3 regions of the Vibrio aquimaris genome follow, and region 3 is predicted to be linked to each of the others. Evidence: predicted binding sites of a transcription regulator. Region 3 holds the regulator's gene; each other region holds the start of a gene.
What was found. The regulator CRP, encoded in region 3, controls carbon source genes, mostly activating them, when cyclic AMP is high. The targets are predictions, from matches to a motif close to TGTGANNNNNNTCACA.

Region 1 (7,531 bases), on a different replicon from region 3:
ATCAGGCTCTATTAACCCTGTCTCTAACCCCTGCATAGTATCGCCATAAAGGGTTAGGATTTCTTCCTCAGCCAGCGTAAAATCGCCAGATTTGGCGAAACCACGTGGAAACTTTTCATTGTCAAAAAAACGTTTTTTGCCATGACGAAATAGAGTGTCAGACATATCAGGTCGCCTCTGTTACCATATTTAGTTGAACTAAAACGAAAAGTAGGCCTAAATTTCATAAAAGAAAAACAAAACCTTTTTATCGTATCCATTAAACACTTTTATTAAAGGTGTGAATCGGTTTATCTTGTAGAAATTATGTTGAACCCGTAAAGATGGTTGATTCCAATCGAGGTCTTTCATGGATGTTAAAGTTTTTAAGACATTTTTAGAATTGGCTAATGTGCGTCACTTTGGGCGTGCTGCAGAGAATTTGTACATTACTCAGGCAGCTGTTAGTGCACGTATCAAGCAACTTGAAAATTACTTTGATACACAGCTTTTCATTCGAAACAGAAACAATATCAAGTTAACGTCCTCTGGTGAACGTTTGGTAAGTTATGCTGAGGTTATGGTTGCGACGCTTCAGCAGGCTAAATTGGAGCTATCTCTTGAAAGCGGCAAAGCGCTTCAGTTAACTATGGGCGGGACGCCTAATGTGTGGGATGCATATTTGCAAAACTGTTTAAGTGTAGTGACTGATTCATTCGGTGGTTATGGCTTTATGGCTGAAGTGATGGGACGAGAGTCTCTTAATCGTAGCTTGCAAGAGCGAACCTTGGACATGGCCTTTGCATTCGATCAAATTAAGGCCGATGAACTTTACTGTAAGCGAGTGGCAGACATAGTCTTGGTGCTGGTGTCTACCGATGAACATCACATTGGTAGTGTTTTTGAAGACAAATACGTGTACGTCGACTGGGGAACCAAATTTGCTTCAGAACATGCGGGAAGACACCCTAAGATCCCAGCGCCGTACCTAAGAACATCGACGGCTCGTATTGCACTTGACTTTATCCTGGAAAAAGGGGGGAGTGCTTATTTACCCACTTCCCTCGTCGAGCCTTTTATTACCAGCGGACAGCTTTTTAAAGTTACTGGCGTTGACGATTGGAATCGGCCCATTTACCTGAGTTATCGCAAAGCAAGCTCGTCGATTGAAGCTATTGAGCAGGTCGAAGAGCTGGTGAGAGATATAGACCCCACGACGGCTTATTCATTGCAACAAATGGCAGATTTTCCTATGGATGAGTAAGCTGGCTCACATAGCTCATTTCTAGGGAGAGTTTGCTTTAAAACAGACTCTCCCTACTTCATTGAGATAAAATTTTAAAAACTCAATAGCCCATTAACTGCAATAGGTTTTCGGCCGTAGTAATGGCTTCTTTACGGTTAGCAATGGCAAGCTTTTGATATAGGTTACGGATATGAGTTTTGATCGTTGTTCCTGCAACATCGAGCTCATGGGCAATTTGCTCATTGCTAAATCCTGAATAGATTAACCCAAGCACCTGCCATTCGCGCTGAGTCAGTGGGCTGGTGCGTACTAGTTCAGGTACACTAGGATGATGGATTAACTTATCAACAAAATCTTCATCGAAATGCACAGAACGACTTCGTTGACTACTTGCTATCTCCTTGAGTAACTGTTTAGCACGGTGACACTCAAGATCGCTGAGCTCATTATTATTGATCAAATCATCTAAAACCGATCCAACTCGGGTTCCTTCAATAAGGAAGTTACCAAGAATTCCTGTCTGGTTAGTCAGCTCTAATGCTTGTTTTAGCAATAATTGTGCTCTTGTGTCATCGTTTTGAGCGGTTGCAAGGACAGTTTCAATAATTAAGTTACGATTGTTATCTGTCACCAAATGATAGGCATTTGCTTCCTGTTGTAAAAAGTTTAGGGTTTCTGAAGCTTGATCGAGCATACCTAAGTTTATTTGGGCTCGGGCAATGTTTCTCCATTGAAGCTGAGTGAAATGATTGCAAGCCTGTTCAGGCTGTGAGGTATTATCCAGCCAGCGCTGCATAGATGACATATCATCTCTCGCTTGCCAAAACAGAATCAGTGATAACGAGGCGTTAGCCATCCAGTCGACATGATAAGTAGATTGTTGGAGTAAATGTAGGATGTTATCGATGAACTTGTTGGCTTTATCGAGCTCGCCTCTAGCTATTGAGATGCGGGCAAGCATTGAATAGCAATGCAGATGCTTACTTGGGCTTGCGTCGCCAAGAACCCTAAGACCTTTGTAGGAGCACTCTTCGGCTTCATCGAGTCGATTCCAGCACCAGAATACTTGTGCTCGAAGGCGTAGGAGAAATTCGTGCATTGGTACCTGTTGTAATTGGTGTTCTTCTACCAATCTAAACGCATTCTCTTGTACTTCGAATGCGGCTTGCACATACCCCTGAGCAATGAGTATTTCGCTTTGTTGAAGCATCGCCCAAAGTGCTTGATGGTAAACTTGATACTGCCGAGCCAGTTTCTCTGTTTGTTGCATCATAGGCAGTGCTCGGCTTAGATGCCCTAACACATGGTTAACTTCACCTATTACAGAAGTAGCGACGATTCGGCTGCGATATTCATTGTTATCGAGTTGTCCAAGAGACAGTTCAGCGAGCTCTAACGCTTTCTCAGGTTCATTTTGATTAATGGCTACTTGGGCACGTAGGGCATTCAACTCTCCCAGTTGTTGAGTATTTAGAGATACATTGAGCGCTTTCATTTGTTCATCAGCTAGGGATAGCAAATGACCGACATCATTATATCTGTGTTGGCTTTGGGCGAGCCAAGCTTGAAGCATACATAACTTAGGTTGGCTGTATAGCTGTGTTTGAGACAGAGTATTCATTGCTTCTTCTAGTGTTTGAAGCTCTCCAGAGTTAAACATTTCCCAGCCATATTTGCACAGGATCTCTGCAGTGAGGTCTAGATTACCTGCCTTTTGAATGTGTTGGAGCGCTTGATGAGGTGATGACAGTTTTAACCATGCCTGCGCTGCGGTTTGATGTAGATCTTCAACTTGGTGAGGTATACGCGCTGCGCGTTCATGGGCAAGAAATTCAGCGAATAAATTGTGAAAGCGAAACCAGTTTTGTTCTCCTTCTAGTGGATGTATAAACAAACCATAACGATTGAGAGACTCGATAATATGTAAGGCATCTTTTCTTTGCGTAAGCTCGCTTGCTAAGACATCATTAAAATGGTCGAGAACCGAGCATTGTAACAAAAATTGGCGTGTGTCTGTATCAAGTTGCTCAAAGACTTCCTCAACCAAATAATCCCATAGATGGCTATGATTAAATTGTGAGTAGGACTCAAGTGACTGAGCTAGACTCTTGTGTTGACTCAGTGTTTGAAGTGCAATTAGCTGCATTGCTGATGGCCAACCTTCTACGTAGTCACGTATGTTACTCACGACAACATTATCGACATTCCCTGATATTCGAGCACTGAAAAAGCGGTTGGTTTCCTCATAGTCAAAAGCGAGAAACTCATGACCAATTTCTATCATCAAATCGCGAACTCTTAGATTTGCCGTGCCAATAGGTGGTGTCGATCGGCTGGTAACAACCAAAGTAAGGTTGTCGGGCATGTGTTTGATCAAAAATCGCAATGCTGCGTGGATTTCAGTGTTAGAAATGAGATGAAAATCATCAAGAACGAAATAACACTCTTGGTTACAATGGACAAGTTCAGAACAGACTTGGCTAAATAGCGAATCAAGAGAAGAGAACTGCCTCTTCTCGGCGAGTTTTTGTGAAACAGAGCAGGTGTTATGAGTTGCTTTATTTAACGCTTTTAGTAAATAGTTGACGAAGCGAAAGGCGTCGTTGTCGCTTTCATCAATGTTGTACCAGCCGACATGTGGCTTATCGATTAACCACTGTGAGGCCATTGTCGTCTTTCCGTATCCTGCGGGAGAGCGAAAAAGTATCAACTTGTAGCAGTGTGCGTTATGCAGCAAATCGAGAACTCGCGGTCGAGTAATCGCATGGTGTAAACGACCTGGGCGAGTTAGCTTAGAAGGAATCCACATCTTTTTTCCCCTGTGCTCTGATAATCATAACAAGGATGTATCTTTGGAGTTCGTCTGATAATGACATCGATGTTACTTGAGAACTTCGGAAGCCGTTATTGATCAGCAACCATACTTTTGCACATTTCACACTTTGAATTCATCTACGCCCTAAAATTGGGAGGTGAATCACCTATAAGAGGCTCTGTAGCTGTACCGAATGCCAAGAATTGCACCTATCTTGATGAAAGTTGCGCGGTCAAAGGAGATGTTTTGTGATCAGGTATGCATATAAATTAATTTGTTAAAATTTTGTCCCTTGGCGGCATTAAACAAAGATTATGGTTAAACACGTTGTGCGATGTGATCTTTATCACCGCCAGTTACTGTGGGCCTAGTGTATTTGGGAGTTAGATCACTGAGGTTAAGCGTAGTAAGACTCTACGCCCTACCTCCTCCTCCTAAAAGGCTTTGGAGTTAGGAGGATGTTGCCGTTATTGCGTCATTGCACGATATCGCTGAAATGGATTAACCCCGATAGATGAGAATTCTCCAATGAAACCTACTCAACAGAAAAGTTTTGATACGGCAGCATTTAAGCAAAGCGTTAAGAAACATTTAACGTCAACTTATGCTACGACAGAAGAAAGGGCCAGTAGCCGTTCTTGGTATTTAGCTATGGGAAGTGCGCTGGCTGAACTGACAACGTTTGATATGCTTCAAACTGAGCAAGATAGCAAGATTAACAACGCGAAAAGTGTTAATTATTTATCTCTTGAGTTTCTAATTGGTCGTTTGACGGGTAATAACTTAATTAGCCTTGGACTGTATGAGCAGGTGAGTCAGGCAATGACAGATCTGGGACAAAGCTTGACCGATCTTCTGGAAGAAGAGCGAGATCCATCATTGGGAAATGGAGGATTGGGCCGGTTGGCAGCTTGCTTTATGGATTCTTTGGCAGCGCAAGAATTTCCAACTGTTGGGTATGGCCTCCATTATGAATATGGCTTATTTAAGCAATCTTTTGTTGATGGACATCAACAGGAATCGCCTGATGCTTGGCGATGTGTTGAAGGTTACCCGTGGGAGATTGCTCGTCCTGAGCTTGCTCAAGAAATTGGTTTTTACGGTCACGTTGAGGTTTATCAAGAAGAGGGCAAAGAAAAGCGGCGCTGGATACCTGGTATGTCTGTAAAAGCTATGCCTTGGGACTTGCCAATTGTCGGTTACCAATCGGATACCGTTTATCCTTTGCGCTTGTGGGAATGTCGAGCAATTGCGCCTTTCTCACTGGCGAGCTTTAACAATGGTGATTATTTTGAAGCTCAGCATGCCCTGATTGATGCTGGGAATATTACCAAAGTCTTATATCCAAATGATAATCACGAGAAGGGAAAGACCTTACGCTTAATGCAGCAGTACTTCCACTCTGCGGCATCTGTGAGAGATATTTTACGTCGTCATGAAGAGGCAGGGCATACGCTAGCTTCTTTGCCCAAGTACGAAACCATTCAATTAAACGATACACACCCAACCATTGCTATTCCAGAATTGATGCGTATTCTCATTGACGAGAAAGGTCTAGGCTGGGATGAGGCTTGGGCCATAAGCTCTGAGACATTTGCTTATACTAACCACACCTTGCTGCCAGAAGCTTTGGAAACTTGGAGTGAGTCATTAATTGAGCGATTGCTTCCACGCCATATGGAAATTATTTACCACATTAACCATCTATTTTTGCAAGAGGTACGCCGAAAATGGCCCGGTGATGTAGCGAAGCAACAAAAGCTATCCATCATTGAAGAAGGCTTTCATCGTATGGTGAGAATGGCTAACTTAAGTGTTATTGGTTCTTATGCCGTAAATGGAGTAGCGGCCCTTCATTCCCAGTTGGTTAAGCGCGATTTGTTTCCTGAATTTGATGACTTGTACCCATCTAAGCTACAGAATGTGACTAATGGTATTACTCCACGTCGCTGGTTGAAGTTTTGTAACCCAGACTTGTCTGAACTTATCTCAAGTAGAATTGGCAATGAATGGCCAGCACACTTAGAGCAGCTTGAGCAAATCGCTCAGTATGCCGATGATGCTGAGTTCCAGCAGCAATTTATGGCGGTTAAGAAGCGCAATAAGCAGCGTCTTGCTGATTGGGTTAAAGAGCACCTGGATGTGGAACTCGACACCAAGGCTATTTTTGATGTGCAGATAAAGCGTTTACATGAGTACAAGCGTCAGCATTTAAACATGCTGCATATTTTGTCGCTATATCATAGATTACTCAATGATCCTGAGTTTGATATGGTCCCTCGTGTTGTCTTCTTTGCGGCCAAAGCGGCGCCTGGATATCATCTGGCCAAGGACATCATATTCGCTATTAATAAGATTGCCGCGAAGATAAATCATGATCCGAGAATTGGTAACAAGCTAAAGGTTGTATTTATTCCTGACTATCGAGTGAGTATTGCTGAGATCATCATCCCAGCAGCTGACGTATCGGAACAAATATCAACAGCAGGTAAGGAAGCGTCCGGCACTGGCAATATGAAGATGGCACTTAACGGTGCATTGACGATTGGCACTATGGATGGCGCGAACGTCGAGATTCGTGAAGAAGTAGGCGATGACAACATCTATATTTTTGGTCTCGATGTGAATGAAGTCGTCTCATTGAGAAGCAACGGATACAACCCATTCGATTATTACCATGCTGATCCCTTACTCAAAGCATCGTTGGATCTTCTTCTAGGAGACGAGTTTACATCAGGTGAACCGGACAGATTGCGCGCGACTTACGACAGTTTACTTGATGGCGGTGACCCCTACTTGTGTCTTGCTGATTTTGCGTCTTATGTGCAGGCGCATCAGGACATGGATAGGCAGTATAGAGACCAAAGCAGTTGGGCGAAAAAAGCGATACTCAATACGGCATTAGTCGGTAAGTTCAGCTCAGATCGCTCAATTCGAGATTACGTTAATAATATCTGGAAATTGGAAGCTATTGAGCGCTAGTAATACTCATCAAGCCAAGTCATTTATGGGCTTGGCTTTTACTTATCAACACTCAATACATGGAAGGTAGAGAGTTTTTCGGAGTTAGCGATGACACAAAAAAACGCATTAGAACAAGTCGCTGAAATGGCTAATATTGCCACTAGCTACGTCAGTGCATGGGGTCAAGAAACACAAGTTGAAGATCAGACTATTCGCGATTTATTGGCCTCTTTAGGTTACGACATAACCTCAGAGGAAAAGTTAATTCATTCGGCGGATAAAAAGCACAAACAAGAGGTTTTAAACCCAGTACTAGTTGTTCGTGATGGCGATCCTGTATATGTAAGCATGAATTTGGGAAGGAGTGCTCGTGAAAGTGAGTTTAGCTGGCGCCTTGAAACCGAGCAAGGCGCTGTATTAGAGGGGTATCTACAATCACAGATTGTGCGTGATGAGCGAAGTTCAGGAGGCCCTCTGGTCTTTGCATTACCCAGTGACCTAGAATGGGGCTATCACAAACTCACTAT
Region 2 (7,531 bases), 780 kb from region 3:
CCAAATTGGCGCGCGATATACTATGGATAGATTATATTTCAAAGTTGAATCAGGGGTAAGGGGCAGGACAGAAAAGTACCGAGTCCCCGCCGCTCATGGTGAAGATTCAATAGATTTATCCTATTCAGAAGAAATAGACATTTTAGTGAGTGTAGGATATACGTTTTAAGTTATCTATATCGTAAATACCTAATGGGCTTGGAAATAATTTAGACCTGAATTAACTGAAATTATCAGTTGCTCGCTAAGGCGTACACTCTAACCTTGTTATTGTTCAATAGTAAACGTCCCATAAACCCACGGGGCGATCTTGCTAATGTTTGAAGTTCCAAGGTGGGGATTTGCGCCCATTTCATCGAAAAGTCCAAAGTTTGCTCACAGCCCTTAAATACCTTATTTTTTGTTACCAAATATCAATACAATATATATGGAGGTATTGATATAGGAGAAATTTGACCTTCCATTTATACAGAAGGTGATTATATGTTAATTCGTGCAAGTGCTCGGGGTCAAGTCTTTCATTTTGCCCTAGCTAAATTTATCCAAAAATCCGGCAGTCACCAGAAATCCTAAATGACTTTTGTCCAGAAATCAGCCAGACCCAAAATAAGCAGCCAAATAAACCCCAAAAAGTTTCGATCTTAGGTTTCCTCTGACAGGTGATGAAGAGTACTTTGAATAAAACCATTGACATAAAAAATCGCCTCTAATACTAGAGGCGATGTTTAATAAAGCTAGCTAAACGAGCTGTGTTTACTGACCTTTAACTTCTTTAAGACCATTGTAAGGAGCGCGTTCACCAAGTGCTTCTTCGATACGGATTAGCTGGTTGTACTTAGCAACGCGATCAGAACGGCTCATTGAACCAGTTTTGATTTGACCTGCTGCTGTACCAACTGCTAGATCAGCAATGGTTGCATCTTCAGTTTCACCACTACGGTGAGAGATCACAGCTGTGTAGCCTGCATCTTTAGCCATCTTGATAGCGGCTAGTGTTTCAGTCAGAGAACCAATTTGGTTAAACTTGATCAAGATTGAGTTAGCAATGCCTTTCTCGATACCTTCAGCAAGGATCTTAGTATTGGTTACAAACAGATCATCACCAACAAGTTGGATCTTGTTGCCAAGTAGCTCTGTCTGGTGCTTAAAGCCATCCCAGTCAGACTCATCTAGACCGTCTTCGATAGAAACAATTGGGTACTCTTCAACTAGACCAGCTAGGTAATGGTTAAACTCTTCAGAAGAGAAGATTTTACCTTCACCTTTCATGTTGTAGTTACCCGCTTCTTTGTCGTAGAACTCAGATGCAGCACAGTCCATCGCTAGCGTCACGTCTTTACCAAGCTCGTAACCTGCGAGTTCAACCGCTTCTTTGATTGCTGCAAGTGCAGCAGCGTTTGATTCTAGGTTAGGCGCAAAACCACCTTCATCACCAACTGCTGTGCTCATGCCTTTCGCTTTCAGTACTTTAGCTAGGTTGTGGAAAACTTCTGCACCGATACGTAGACCTTCTTTCAGAGTTTTAGCGCCAATAGGCTGAATCATAAATTCTTGAATATCAACGTTGTTATCTGCATGCTCACCACCATTGATGATGTTCATCATAGGCAAAGGCATAGAGAATTGACCTGGAGTACCGTTAAGCTCAGCAATATGCTCAAACAAAGGCATACCTTTGGCTGCTGCCGCAGCTTTAGCATTCGCTAGAGAAACCGCTAGGATAGCGTTAGCACCGAATTTAGATTTATTTTCAGTACCATCTAGGTCAATCATAACCGCATCAACAGCAGCTTGATCTTTCGCATCTTTGCCAACTAGAGCGTCTGCAATCGCACCATTTACTGCTTCAATTGCTTTTAGAACACCTTTACCTAAGAAACGTGCTTTATCACCATCACGAAGCTCAAGAGCTTCACGTGAACCTGTAGAAGCGCCAGATGGTGCTGCAGCCATACCAACAAAGCCACCTTCTAGGTGCACTTCAGCTTCAACGGTTGGGTTACCACGTGAGTCGATAATTTCACGACCTAGAACTTTAACGATCTTAGACATTGATGATTCCTCTCGTTCAAATATAAATGTCAAACTTAAAAGGCAACAGCACAACTTTTGCTACTGCCTATGTCCTTTTCTACTTCTCAAACTCACCGCGGGAAAATTGACCTGCGGCTTTTACAAAACCAGCAAATAGCGGGTGTCCATCTCGCGGTGTGGAGGTAAACTCTGGATGGAATTGAGCCGCTACAAACCAAGGGTGAGCAGGGTTCTCAATCATCTCTACCAATTTTTTATCCGCAGATAAACCTGACACTTTCAAGCCAGCCTTTTCAATTTTAGGTCGAAGTACATTATTAACTTCATAGCGGTGACGGTGACGCTCATGGATAGTAGCACTACCATATAACTCTCTCGCTTTAGTACCTTTCTCTAGGTGACACAACTGAGAACCAAGACGCATAGTACCACCAAGATCTGAGGTTTCTGTGCGCTCTTCAACTTTACCTTCGCCATCAACCCATTCTGTGATCAATCCAACCACAGGGTACTTAGTCTCTTTGTTAAATTCTGTTGAATGTGCACCTTCAAGACCTGCGACATTACGCGCGTACTCAATCAGTGCAACCTGCATCCCAAGACAAATACCTAAATAGGGAACATTATTTTCACGAGCATATTGGGCAGAGCGAATTTTACCTTCAATACCACGATCACCAAATCCACCAGGAACTAAAATCGCATCAAGGCCAGCTAACGCTTCATCACCTTTACTCTCAACATCTTGAGAGTCTACATATTTAATGGTGACATTGAGTCGATTTTTAAGACCCGCATGTTTGAGCGCTTCGTTAACGGATTTGTATGCGTCAGGTAGCTCGATGTACTTACCGACCATGCCTATGGTGACATCGCCTGTCGGGTTAGCTTCTTCGTAGATGACTTGCTCCCACTCAGACAAGTCAGCTTCAGGTGCGGTAATACCAAAACGAGCGCAAACAAGATCATCAAGACCTTGAGATTTGATCAACTGTGGGATTTTGTAGATAGAGTCAACGTCTTTCATCGAAATGACGGCTTTCTCAGGAACATTACAGAATAATGCAATCTTCTTACGTTCATTGGCAGGGATCATGCGATCGCTGCGACAAACCAAAATATCAGGCTGAATACCAATCGAAAGCAGCTCTTTTACCGAGTGCTGAGTGGGTTTGGTTTTCACTTCACCAGCGGCGGCTAGATACGGAACCAAGGTCAGGTGCATGAACATAGCACGCTCGCGTCCTAATTCCACGGCTAACTGGCGAATCGCTTCCATAAATGGCAAAGATTCAATATCACCGACTGTACCACCGACTTCAACAATAGCGACATCATGGCCTTCAGAGCCTGCAATCACACGATCTTTGATCGCATTCGTGATGTGAGGAATAACCTGAATCGTCGCACCCAGATAGTCACCACGACGCTCTTTACGCAAAACATCGGCATAAACACGACCAGCAGTAAAGTTGTTACGCTTACTCATCTTGGTGCGAATAAAACGCTCATAGTGACCAAGGTCTAGATCAGTTTCAGCACCATCTTCCGTTACAAAAACTTCGCCGTGCTGAGTTGGGCTCATAGTACCCGGATCGACGTTAATGTACGGATCCAGCTTCATCATAGTCACTTTAAGACCACGAGCTTCAAGAATAGCGGCAAGTGATGCTGCTGCAATACCTTTACCTAGAGAGGATACGACCCCGCCAGTAACAAAAATGTAATTTGTCGTCATGTTTAACCTGAAATTGGTTGAATGAGGGAAATGGGTTTTCTTCTGGACGGGAGATAAATATACCAGAAGACCCTTATCGCCACAACGTGAAATCTATCACACTGTCATTTTTTATTTCTTGCTTCAAATCAAATTAGAATAGCGCATTTTTGGCTATGTCGAACTATGACTCTTGCTGTTTGACTTGATTCCAAAACTCGTCAAGCTGCTCTAAATCGTAGTCTTTCAATTGTTTACCTTGCGTCGCAACAATAGATTCTATCCCTTTAAAGCGGCGCATAAATTTATGATTAGCTTTACTCAATGCCGATTCTGGATCTTTTCCTAGATGACGACTTAAATTCACTGTCGCAAACAATAAATCTCCCAGTTCTAGTTCAAGTTTTTCTTCATTTGGCGATACCTGAAGCGCTTCATCCATCACCTCATCAATTTCTTCTCGAACTTTATCGACCACTGGCCCTAAAGAATCCCAGTCAAATCCATAACGGGCACACTTTTTTTGAATTTTATTTGCTCGCGATAATGCGGGTAATGAACGAGGGACAGAGTCTAAAATGCTTTGTTCAGTACTGCCTTTTTCAGCCTTCTCTTTGGCTTTTTCTGCTTCCCAGTTATCTGCAATTTCTTCTTCACTTGAAAACTCAATACTCGAAAATACATGTGGATGGCGACGAGTCAGCTTCTGGTTAACATCAGTAACGACATCGGAAAATTCAAACAACCCCTGCTCTTTCGCTAGCTGGCTATAAAAAATCACTTGAAACAAAAGATCGCCCAACTCTTCTTGTAAATTGGCCCAGTCTCGTTTGTGAATGGCATCAACCACTTCATAGGTTTCTTCAATCGTATGCGGAACAATAGTGTCAAATGTTTGTTGTAAGTCCCACGGACATCCTTGCTCTGGGTCACGTAACTTGATCATTATTTGTTCTAATTCTTCTATTGGGTGACTCATCATTCTTTTCCTTTAAACAAAAAAGGTGAGTGATATCTGCCACTCACCTTAAAATTAAATTGAAAACCAACTAACCTAATCTCTTCACTGACATGACGTCTTTTATCTGCTCCACCCGCTTGGAGACGCGAGATAATACTTCGACATTGGTCACTTCAAGATCAAAGTCCATAATCGATAACTGATTGCGGTAATCAACTCGGCTCTTCATGCTGGTCACCTTTATTTTCTCATTGGCAAATAATGTGGTGATATCCTTAAGCAGGCCGCTACGTTCCATAGCCTCAACACGCACAGTGAGTATATAAGAACCCACATAGCCATTTCCCCATACGGTATCGATGATTCTTTCCGCAGCATGGTGGCGAAGTTCTTCAAGTTGCTCACAATCGGCTCTATGCACTGAAATACCGCGCCCTTGTGTTATATAGCCAGCAATTTCATCGCCAGGAATAGGCTGACAACAACGGGCTAAATGCGTCATCAGATTATCAACCCCTTCAACCACAACCGCATCTTTTTTCGGACGACTCAATACTGGCGGCTTGTTTTCCGCTTCTTGCAGCTTTTCAAGGGCCTGCTGATCTTCTTCTTCAGCGGTAGGCTTGTTCACCAGTGCATTGATATGGTTGATGATCTGGTTAATGCGTAAATCACCACTACCAATCCCGACATACAGTTCATCAGCGCTGTTGACATTAAATCGCTTGAGTGCATATTGCTCAGCATCTTTTATTGTTGCGCCAATTTTATTTAGCTCGGTTTCAAGGATCTCACGACCAGCTTCTAAGTTTTTCTCGCGCGATTGCTTGCGGAACCAAGCGTTAATCTTAGCCCGTGCACGACCTGAGGTCACAAAACCCATCGATGGGTTTAACCAATCACGAGAAGGGTTAGGCTCCTTTGAAGTAATAATCTCGACCTGATCCCCCATAGACAGCTTATGCGTGAAGGGAACAATCCTGCCCGCAACCTTGGCACCTATACAGCGATGCCCCACTTCTGAGTGAATGTGGTAAGCGAAATCGAGTGGCGTAGCGCCCATAGGCAAATCGACCACATCACCACGAGGAGTGAAGGCATAAACGCGATCATCGAACACCTGGCTGCGCACTTCATCCAGCATTTCGCCAGAGTCTGACATCTCTTCTTGCCAATCAAGCAGTTTACGCAGCCAAGTGATTTTCTCATCGTAGCCACTTCTACCGCCACCGCCTTCTTTGTATTTCCAGTGGGCAGCAACGCCAAGCTCAGAGTCTTCATGCATGTCTTTAGTACGGATCTGAATTTCGATGGTTTTCCCTTCAGGCCCGAGAATCACAGTGTGTATAGATTGATAACCATTGGGTTTGGGGTTAGCAACATAATCATCAAATTCACTCGGTAAGTGCTTATACTTAGTGTGGACTACCCCAAGCGCTGCATAGCAGTCTTGTAACTTATCAGCGATGATACGAACGGCACGTACGTCGAAAAGCTCATCAAACGCCAAACTTTTCTTCTGCATTTTTCGCCAAATACTGTAGATATGTTTGGGGCGTCCACTAACCTCTGCATTGATTCCAGAGGTTATGATTTCATTGGAGAGATCGTCAACAAAATCTTTTATGTATTGCTCTCTTACAATACGTCGCTCTGAGAGCTGCTTAGCAATTTGCTTATAAGTTTCAGGTTGCTGATAGCGAAACGCATAATCTTCGATTTCCCATTTAAGCTGACCTATACCTAGACGGTTAGCGAGGGGCGCATAAATATTGGTACATTCTTTAGCTGCCGCGCAACGAACTTCACTTGGCGCCTTCTTCACTTCAATTAAGTTACAAATTCGCTCGGCCAACTTGATGATGACACAGCGAAAGTCATCAACCATGGCGAGTAACATTCTGCGGACATTATCAACTTGAGCAGAAGCAGCACTTCCTTCGATCGTCACGTTCAACTGCCCAAGTGCGGCCATTTCCTCCACACCATCGATCAATTTAATGGTTTCCTTACCAAAGTCTTCAGCCAAGACTTCGCGATCGTAAGTCCCACTTGATACCAGAGGAAACAATAAAGCGGCAACTAAGGTAGCTTTATCCATAGAAAGCGTTGTCAGGATTTCGATCATTTCTCGGCCACGCCACAACAGCAAAGGCCTTTGCTCACTGTGTTCCAAAATGGTTTCGCAACGGAGGTAAACCTCCTTAAGGCGTTTAGCCACCTTGGCATCTTGCTTTAAACTGACTATCCAAGTATCTAAATCAAACTGTTCATCTTGATTCAAATGTGCGCTTCGTACCGCAACCATTCTCTTTATCCTGTTATCACTTTCTATTTTCGTAGGGTAAGACTGCTCTTATCGAGTTAAGTTCTTATTTAGCCTTCACAAATAACGCCATTGATTCTAGATGACTCGTATGCGGAAACATATCCAGCATTCCGAGTCGCGTCAATTCATAGCCCTGCTCAAGCAAACTGCGAGAATCTCGCGCTAAAGTTGCAGGATTACAAGAAACATAAACGATTCTCGTGGCACCAAAAACGGAAATTTTCTCTATGACACCATTCGCTCCAGCTCTTGCTGGATCAAGGAGTATCTTATCAAATTTTTGATTAGCCCATGGCTCACTAGACACATCTTGTTCCAAATTTGCTTGAAAAAATGTCGCGTTCTCTATGTTATTTATTTGGGCATTGTGGGCAGCTTTTTCAACCATCTCATCAATCCCTTCAATACCAATCACTGAATTCACTAACTTGGCCATAGGTAAACTAAAGTTACCTAACCCGCAAAATAGATCCAATACAGTGTCTTGCGA
Region 3 (7,531 bases):
GAGTCAATCGTGCTAGCTTTTGCTGAGAAAGTGAAAGAAAACAGTGAGCAAATCGCAGAGATTATCGCTAAAGAAACCGGTAAGCCTTTGTGGGAGACCCGAACGGAAGCGGCCGCGATGGTGGGTAAAATCGCTATTTCAATTCGTGCTTATCATGACCGCACAGGTGAAGCGCAACGTGAAGCGGCAGGTAACCAGATTGTTTTACGTCATCGTCCTTTGGGTGTGATGGCGGTATTTGGTCCTTATAACTTCCCTGGTCATTTGCCAAATGGCCATATAGTCCCAGCCTTACTTGCCGGTAACACTGTGGTATTTAAACCATCGGAGCAAACGCCGCTAACAGGCGAGTTCGCAATGAAGTTATGGCAACAAGCAGGTCTGCCTGCCGGCGTGATTAACTTGGTTCAAGGTGCTAAAGAAACAGGCGTTGCATTGGCTGAATCCAAAGGTATTGATGGTGTGTTGTTTACTGGTAGTGCCAATACCGGTCATATCCTGCATCGTCAGTTTGCTGGTCAACCAGACAAAATGCTGGCTTTGGAAATGGGCGGCAACAACCCTATGGTGATTTCTGAGCAATATGGTGACTTAGATGCAACCGTATACACCATTATTCAGTCGGCATTTATTAGTGCAGGCCAGCGCTGTACTTGTGCACGTCGCCTTTATGTTCCTTTGGGGGAAAAAGGGGACGCCTTAGTTTCTAATTTGATTGAATCAACGCAAAAGATTCATGTTGATCAACCTTTTGCGCAGCCTGCACCCTTTATGGGGCCACAAATTTCAAAAGCGGCAGCCGACTTTATTCTTCAGGCTCAATCGAATCTGGTTAAGCTTGGAGGTCAAAGCTTGTTAGAGGCTAAAGCAGGTGAAGCTGCTTTTGTCACTCCAGGTATCATAGACGTCACACCAATTGCGCAGCTGCCAGATGAAGAATATTTTGGTCCTTTGCTGCAAGTCGTTCGATACCAAGGTCTAGAAAAAGCGGTCGAGCTTGCCAATGATACGCGCTTTGGTTTATCCGCAGGGCTTGTTTCCACCGATGATAGCGAGTGGGAATATTTTGTCGACCATATCCGCGCAGGTATTGTTAATCGTAACCGCCAGCTGACAGGGGCAAGTGGTGATGCGCCATTTGGCGGCCCTGGCGCTTCAGGTAACCTTCGTCCAAGTGCGTATTATGCGGCTGATTATTGTGCCTATCCAATGGCTTCGATGGAGGGCGATCAAACCGTGTTACCTGAAACACTGAGTCCTGGTGTGGAGTTATAACTAGTACACATAGTACCTTTAGCGAAAAGGGTCAGCTCGCTGAGCCAGCGAGCTGACTATCAACCTAATAAACTAGACAAGGAGGCGTTATGACGCCAGATGTTTTATTTCAGTCGTTATGGAATGACTATATTCAGCGCTTATGCCCCTCAGCAGATAAAATTCATCAATTATTGCAAGAAAGCGAGCCCCTGATTAACGACCATATCGCTCTGCGAACTTTTAATTTAAGCCCAGTTGGTATGGAAGCGATAGCCAAGCCCTTTATTGATGTTGGTTACACTCCATGTGGAGATTACCAATTTGAGGCGAAAAAATTGCTGGCGAAACATTACGAACACCCAGATCCTAAGCAACCTAAAGTCTTTATTAGTGAGCTAAAAGTAGAAGAGTGTTCGCCGCAATTGCAGAGCATAGTCAAGAGGTTGGTCGATCAGATTGATACTAGCAAACTGACAAGCTTTGAGTTTTTATCTTCTGGCCGTCTTTGGCAACTCAGTTTTGAAGATTACCAACAACTTGCCAAAGAAAGTGAATACGCTGCTTGGCTTGCTGCTCACGGCTATGGAGCCAACCACTTTACTGTGAGTGTCAATCAACTGACTGCGTTCGATGAAGCAAAACAGGTTAATGACCATTTGCGCCAAGCTGGGTTTACAATTAATGAATCAGGCGGTGAGGTCAAAGGCTCATCAGACGTGTTACTTGAGCAATCCTCGACCATGGCAGATAAAGTGCCAGTATCTTTCACAGAAGGCTCCCAGATAGTCCCTGGCGGCTTTTATGAATTTGCTAAACGCTATCCTATGAGTAATGGTGAATTATATCCTGGGTTTGTCGCTGCATCGGCTGATAAGATATTTGAGAGCACAAATAACGAGTCTTGAGTGGGGATGCACAGACTTCTGAATAAAAAGGCGCCATTTAAGGCGCCTTTTTCTATTCTGTTACACTAAGCCAATATTGGTCTGGGATCGAACGCGTTTCTTCGCTTAGGTGGGGGTTATCTATACTAAACGCTTTTCTACTTTTAATACCCGCTTGCTCGAAGGTTTTTTTCACTAGAGGTGCTTTTTCAAAGAACTCAACAAATGAACCATCTTGATACGAAGCTTCGAACGCTTTTTTGAGCGTAGCTGCTACCTCAGGGTTCTTAGGGCTCACAAACAGCAGCATAGGAAAGCGGTAAATCAGCATCAGTTTGTCATCAACCACTAGATTGGATAATTGACTGCGCTGGGTAACTTCGCTGTAGGGTTCGATAACGGCTCGTGGGAACAAATCGGTACGTTCGCTATCGACAATACGAAAGATATTATCAAAGCTAGGCACTTCTCTTACTTTAAACCCGCCGGATTTTAAGACTTTTACATCTGCCCAGCCTTGCCCCTGTATCATACCAAGCTTACGCAATTCCTCTATGCTGTTTATATTGCCTAGTTTGGCTGCAGTGGTTTTATTGGTGATAAAAATACGATGGCCAAGGAGACCTCGAAAAACTGGGTAGCGAATAGGAAGTAGCTCTTGCTCAAGGGTCTTATCGGCGCCTAGCCAATCTACCGTAATTTTGCCTTCTTTGAGCAGAGTGACTTTACGTGATTGTGAGTCAACAGGTGTTTTATAAGGTTGGAGCAAAATCCCTTCGCCTGATTTATCCACAAGAAACTGAATGAGGTCGATGGCGTACTGGTCTAGCTCAGAACCTTCCCGTGGGATAGGGTGAATTATGGTCGTTTGGGCAATTGAGATTGATGAAAAAACTAGGCTGAAAGCCAATACCAGCGAAGAAAGTAGCTTTAAAATCATGAGTCCATCCTGCCTGAAAGTTACTGTTGAAATTCAAACTAAGGTTAGGATAGAGCAAGCTAATTAACAAATAAGAAAAAAACCGAGTCCAATCATGAACTCGGCTTTATGTGTAGAACAATGGTTATCGAGTGCCGTATACGACGATCGTTTTACCATGTGCTGAAATCAGGTTTTGCTCTTCAAGCATCTTTAAGATGCGGCCAACCGTTTCGCGTGAACAGCCAACTATTTGGCCAATCTCTTGACGAGTGATCTTGATTTGCATGCCGTCAGGGTGCGTCATGGCATCTGGTTGTTTCGCAAGATTCAGCAGTGTCTGAGCGATACGGCCAGTTACGTCAAGGAAAGCAAGATCTCCGACTTTTTGACTGGTTACCTGCAAACGACTTGCCATTTGAGCCGACAAGCGCATTAGGATATCAGGGTTTACTTGGATAAGCTGACGGAATTTCTTGAAAGAAATTTCTGCCACTTCACAAGGTGATTTTGCTCGAACCCACGCTGTGCGTTCTTGGTCTTCTTCGAACAAACCAAGCTCACCGATAAAGTCACCTTGGTTTAGGTACGACAGGATCATTTCCTTGCCTTCCTCGTCTTTAATAAGTACCGCAACTGAACCTTTGACTATGTAGTAAAGCGTTTCCGCTTTCTCACCAGCGTGGATCAGTGTGCTCTTAGATGGGTACTTATGAATATGACAGTGTGAAAGGAACCATTCTAATGTTGGATCAGTTTGAGGTTTACCTAGAACCATAATATCTCACTTCCTCTGCAGGGTACGCTTGCTTCTTTCCATGTTTTAGCTAAGCCTTGAATCAAGACTTATTAGGATAAGAGCACTTTTCAAATGCTGCAAGCCATCTTTGTTTCTGTTTCAAATAGTATCTTTTTTTTGAATTGATTTCTTGATTTTAATCGCCTTCACTTGGCTATTTTGTGTACAAAAGTGTGCGCCTGATCACGCAATCAAAAGTAATCCTGTATACAAAGTAAGTCTTAACCAATTTTTCCCGTTTCTATCAACTGCTGAAGTATTGGCCTAACTATCAACTCGACGGCAAAACTCATCTTTCCACCGGGTACAACTATGGTGTTGTGACGTGACATAAATGAGCCATCTATCATTGCCAGTAGATATGGGAAGTCGACATTTTTTATTCCCCGAAGGCGGATAACAACAAAACTCTCATCAAGGCTTGGGATGCCTTTGGCGTTTAGTGGGTTTGATGTATCGACGGTAGGCACTCGCTGGAAGTTAATATGAGTGCGAGAAAACTGCGGGGTGATGTAATTAAGATAATCATCCATTGAGCGAACAATTGAGTCCATCACAGCCTCTCGTGAATGTCCTCTGTCGCGGGTGTCGCGCACGAATTTTTGAATCCATTCAAGGTTGACGATAGGCACCATGCCTATCAAAAAATCCACATGCTGCGCGACGTTAACTTCACCGTCGACAACGCCACCATGCAAGCCTTCATAAAACAGCACGTCAGAGCTTTCTGGTAGCTCTTGCCAAGGGGTAAAAGTACCGGGCATTTGATTGTAGGGAACCGCTTCGTCAAAGGTATGGAGATAACGTCGAACTTTGCCTGTACCTTCATTGCCATATTTGCGGAAAAATTCAGCTAAGGCAGGGAAGTCATTGGCTTGAGGGCCAAAATAGCTGATGTGTCGCCCCTGTTCGCGAGCTTTGCGAATTTCAACATCCATTTCGGGGCGAGTAAAGCGGTGAAAGCTATCTCCTTCAACCCAAGCTGGCTTGACCTTCATCATATTGAACATTTTGCGAAAAGCTTCAGATGTGGTGGTAGTACCTGCACCTGACGAGCCAGTAACGGCGATAACTGGATGTTTTGCTGACATGACAACCCTTGTCTATGAATAACTGTCCACTGTTGCACTTCACTATAACATGCTTTGCAAAGACAATAGTGTATGCAGTGCTTTAAAAGGAAAATTTATGCTTAAGTTGAATATCAACACTTTCATGCAGCTCAGAGAAAACCACGACAGCATCACCAGATTTAAGTTGTTGTTTTATTTGATCTATCTTGTTTTGCAATGAGGCTTCTACAGCGCCGTAATCTGTGCCTTCTCTAAGGACAAACTCTTTGATTAAATTGTCTAAAGTTTCTGGGGCAATGTCTTGCCAAGGAACGATCATAAATACCTCTTTCTTTTATGTTCGGCAATAGTAAAAGCGTTAGCTAGATGATACCAAGCTTTGATAGTAAGTAGGCAATGTCTCTTCGAGCCAAAATCTCGGCTTTATGGCACTTCCAGTTACAAAGCCAACGTGACCACCTTGCTCAGATAGTCGATAGTCTATATTGCTTGGCAGAGCGTACTTAGGGATAACCGCCTCTGTCATAAAGGGGTCGTCTTTCGCATGTATGATTTGCAAAGGAAGACGAATATCTTGGAGTTTGTGAATGGCAGAGCAACGCTGATAATAGTCATCAGCACCTTTAAATCCATGCAAAGGCGCCGTAATTAAATCATCAAATTGATACAGTTTGGTTACGCGTTTGATGCTTTGATAGGAAACATCTAATTCTCCCTTGATTAAGTGATGCTTTTGCAGTGCGCTTTTTTTCAAAGAAGAGAGTAAATAGGTTTTGTAGATTTTAGAAAGGCCTTGTTCAATGCGCGCGGAGCATGCCGAGAGATCCAGTGGTGCTGAAACAATTGTGGCTGCTTCGAGCAAGGGATCCTGATTATATTGTGCGAGGTAGTTTGCCAGCATGTTACCACCAAGCGATATGCCAACAGCAATCTTTCTTTGATTGGGAAACTGGCGGTCAATATGTTCGAGAAAAAAACGCGCATCTTCTATCTCACCGGAGTGATAACTGCGAGCATTATGGTTGGGCTCGCCGCTACAGCCACGAAAATGCATCATTACCGCTAGCCAGCCATGCTGGGCAAAAGCGTGCATTAAGCCATTGGCATAAGGGCTATAGAAACAGCCTTCTAGACCATGAAAGAGAATAAAAACAGGCTTTTTCTGGGCTTGTTCTGCGTGCCAGTCTTCACTCCATGCTAGGTCGAGAAAGTCGTTATCCTGGGTTTCTAGCCTTTGCCATATGGGCTCAAATAACGCTTTTTTGCGGATAAAGCGCGGCGCCAATGTTTGCAGGTGCGGATTGGATAAACCTCTAGCAGCAGTAAAATGGGTCATAATACTTCCTATTTGGGCACCACTTCTTCAATTGGTTGAGCAAAAGCTTGATGTAAGTGCTCTCCTCCAAGTTGACGGCAGTATCTTAAGGTCAGTGGTTCACCTTGATTGTGCAATAACGTGATACTGTTGATGCAATCAACAAGATCAGATTGTTGCTGCTTTTCAAGTTGTAGCTCGAATTGAAGTGACTCTCGATATAAGGTTTCGGGAACGTGTGATTTGAGCTTACGGCGTAAATCTCGGTAGCTGTGGAGTAAGGCCTCAGAACGTCCCAGACATTCTTCTACTCTATGCCAGTCTTCATCTAGGAACGCTGCTTGCTGCTCGTCTAGCCACTTAAGGAGCAGCAAAAGGTTAACATTACCCTTAAACTGATTTTGTAAATTAAGGCACGCATCTTTGACTTCTCGGACGCCATAATATTGCAAGCTAAATTGCCACAGGCGTTCTAAGGTTAGGGACACAGATACGTGCTTCGAGTTCATTGGTGATTAAACTCCTGTTCCATTTGTTCAAGTTCTTCTTGGTGTGCCATCCATTCTAATTCTACTTCTTCAAGCTCAATTTTCGCTTGGCTTTGCGCTGCTAACACCCCGTTAAGTTTAGCTTTATTTTCTGACTCATACAGTGAGTTATCAGACAATTGCAATTCTGCTTGGCTAAGTGTGGAGTTTAAACTGTCCATCTTAGTTTCCAGTTTGGCTATTGCTTTGCGAATCGGCGCGGTTTGTTTGCGTAACTCTGCTTCGCGGCGCTTTTGCTCTTTTTTAGCGGCGGCACTGTTTGTGGCGCTTTTTTCAGTTGGTGTAGGCTGGGCTTCACGGCGCTCTGCTTTTTGTTGATCAGTGAGCCATTTATAGTACTGATCTAGGTCGCCATCAAAAGGTGCGACTTGCTTGTTGTGAACCAAGTAGAGATCATCAGTGGTGGCTCGCAGTAGATAGCGGTCATGCGAAACGATAACCATAGCGCCTTCAAAGGTTTGCAGGGCAAGTGTTAGTGCTTGTCTCATATCAAGGTCTAGGTGGTTAGTCGGCTCATCGAGTAGCAATAAGTTTGGCTTTTGCCAGACGATCAGTGCTAGAACAAGGCGTGCTTTTTCTCCGCCAGAAAAGGGCGCCACTTTATCTAGTGCTTTTTCACCTTGAAAACCAAAGCTGCCAAGATAGTTTCTTAGCTCCAGTTCATTTTTATCTGGTGCGATTTGCATCATATGCTGAAGCGGTGTTTCCTCTGGATGTAGAGTTTCCAGCTGGTGCT

Region 1: the regulator CRP is predicted to act here: its motif matches at 4,376-4,391, upstream of FIV01_RS18050 (glycogen/starch/alpha-glucan phosphorylase).
Region 2: the regulator CRP is predicted to act here: its motif matches at 3,858-3,873, upstream of pyrG (CTP synthase).

Annotation. Positions count from the first base shown of each region.
Region 1 covers NZ_CP045351.1:816,212-823,742, reverse strand. The annotation lists gene FIV01_RS18065 (MaoP family protein) at 1-165, opposite strand, end outside; gene FIV01_RS18060 (LysR family transcriptional regulator) at 350-1,243, shown strand; gene malT (HTH-type transcriptional regulator MalT) at 1,326-4,034, opposite strand; gene FIV01_RS18050 (glycogen/starch/alpha-glucan phosphorylase) at 4,569-7,022, shown strand; gene malQ (4-alpha-glucanotransferase) at 7,113-7,531, shown strand, end outside.
Region 2 covers NZ_CP045350.1:513,361-520,891, reverse strand. The annotation lists gene FIV01_RS02445 (hypothetical protein) at 1-169, shown strand, start outside; gene eno (phosphopyruvate hydratase) at 754-2,052, opposite strand; gene pyrG (CTP synthase) at 2,132-3,772, opposite strand; gene mazG (nucleoside triphosphate pyrophosphohydrolase) at 3,936-4,730, opposite strand; gene relA (GTP diphosphokinase) at 4,801-7,020, opposite strand; gene rlmD (23S rRNA (uracil(1939)-C(5))-methyltransferase RlmD) at 7,085-7,531, opposite strand, start outside.
Region 3 covers NZ_CP045350.1:2,869,972-2,877,502, reverse strand. The annotation lists gene astD (succinylglutamate-semialdehyde dehydrogenase) at 1-1,275, shown strand, start outside; gene FIV01_RS13320 (DUF1338 domain-containing protein) at 1,365-2,162, shown strand; gene FIV01_RS13315 (type 2 periplasmic-binding domain-containing protein) at 2,215-3,081, opposite strand; gene crp (cAMP-activated global transcriptional regulator CRP) at 3,206-3,838, opposite strand; gene FIV01_RS13305 (phosphoribulokinase) at 4,081-4,950, opposite strand; gene FIV01_RS13300 (YheU family protein) at 5,033-5,251, opposite strand; gene FIV01_RS13295 (hydrolase) at 5,291-6,268, opposite strand; gene FIV01_RS13290 (TIGR02444 family protein) at 6,277-6,756, opposite strand; gene FIV01_RS13285 (ABC transporter ATP-binding protein) at 6,753-7,531, opposite strand, start outside.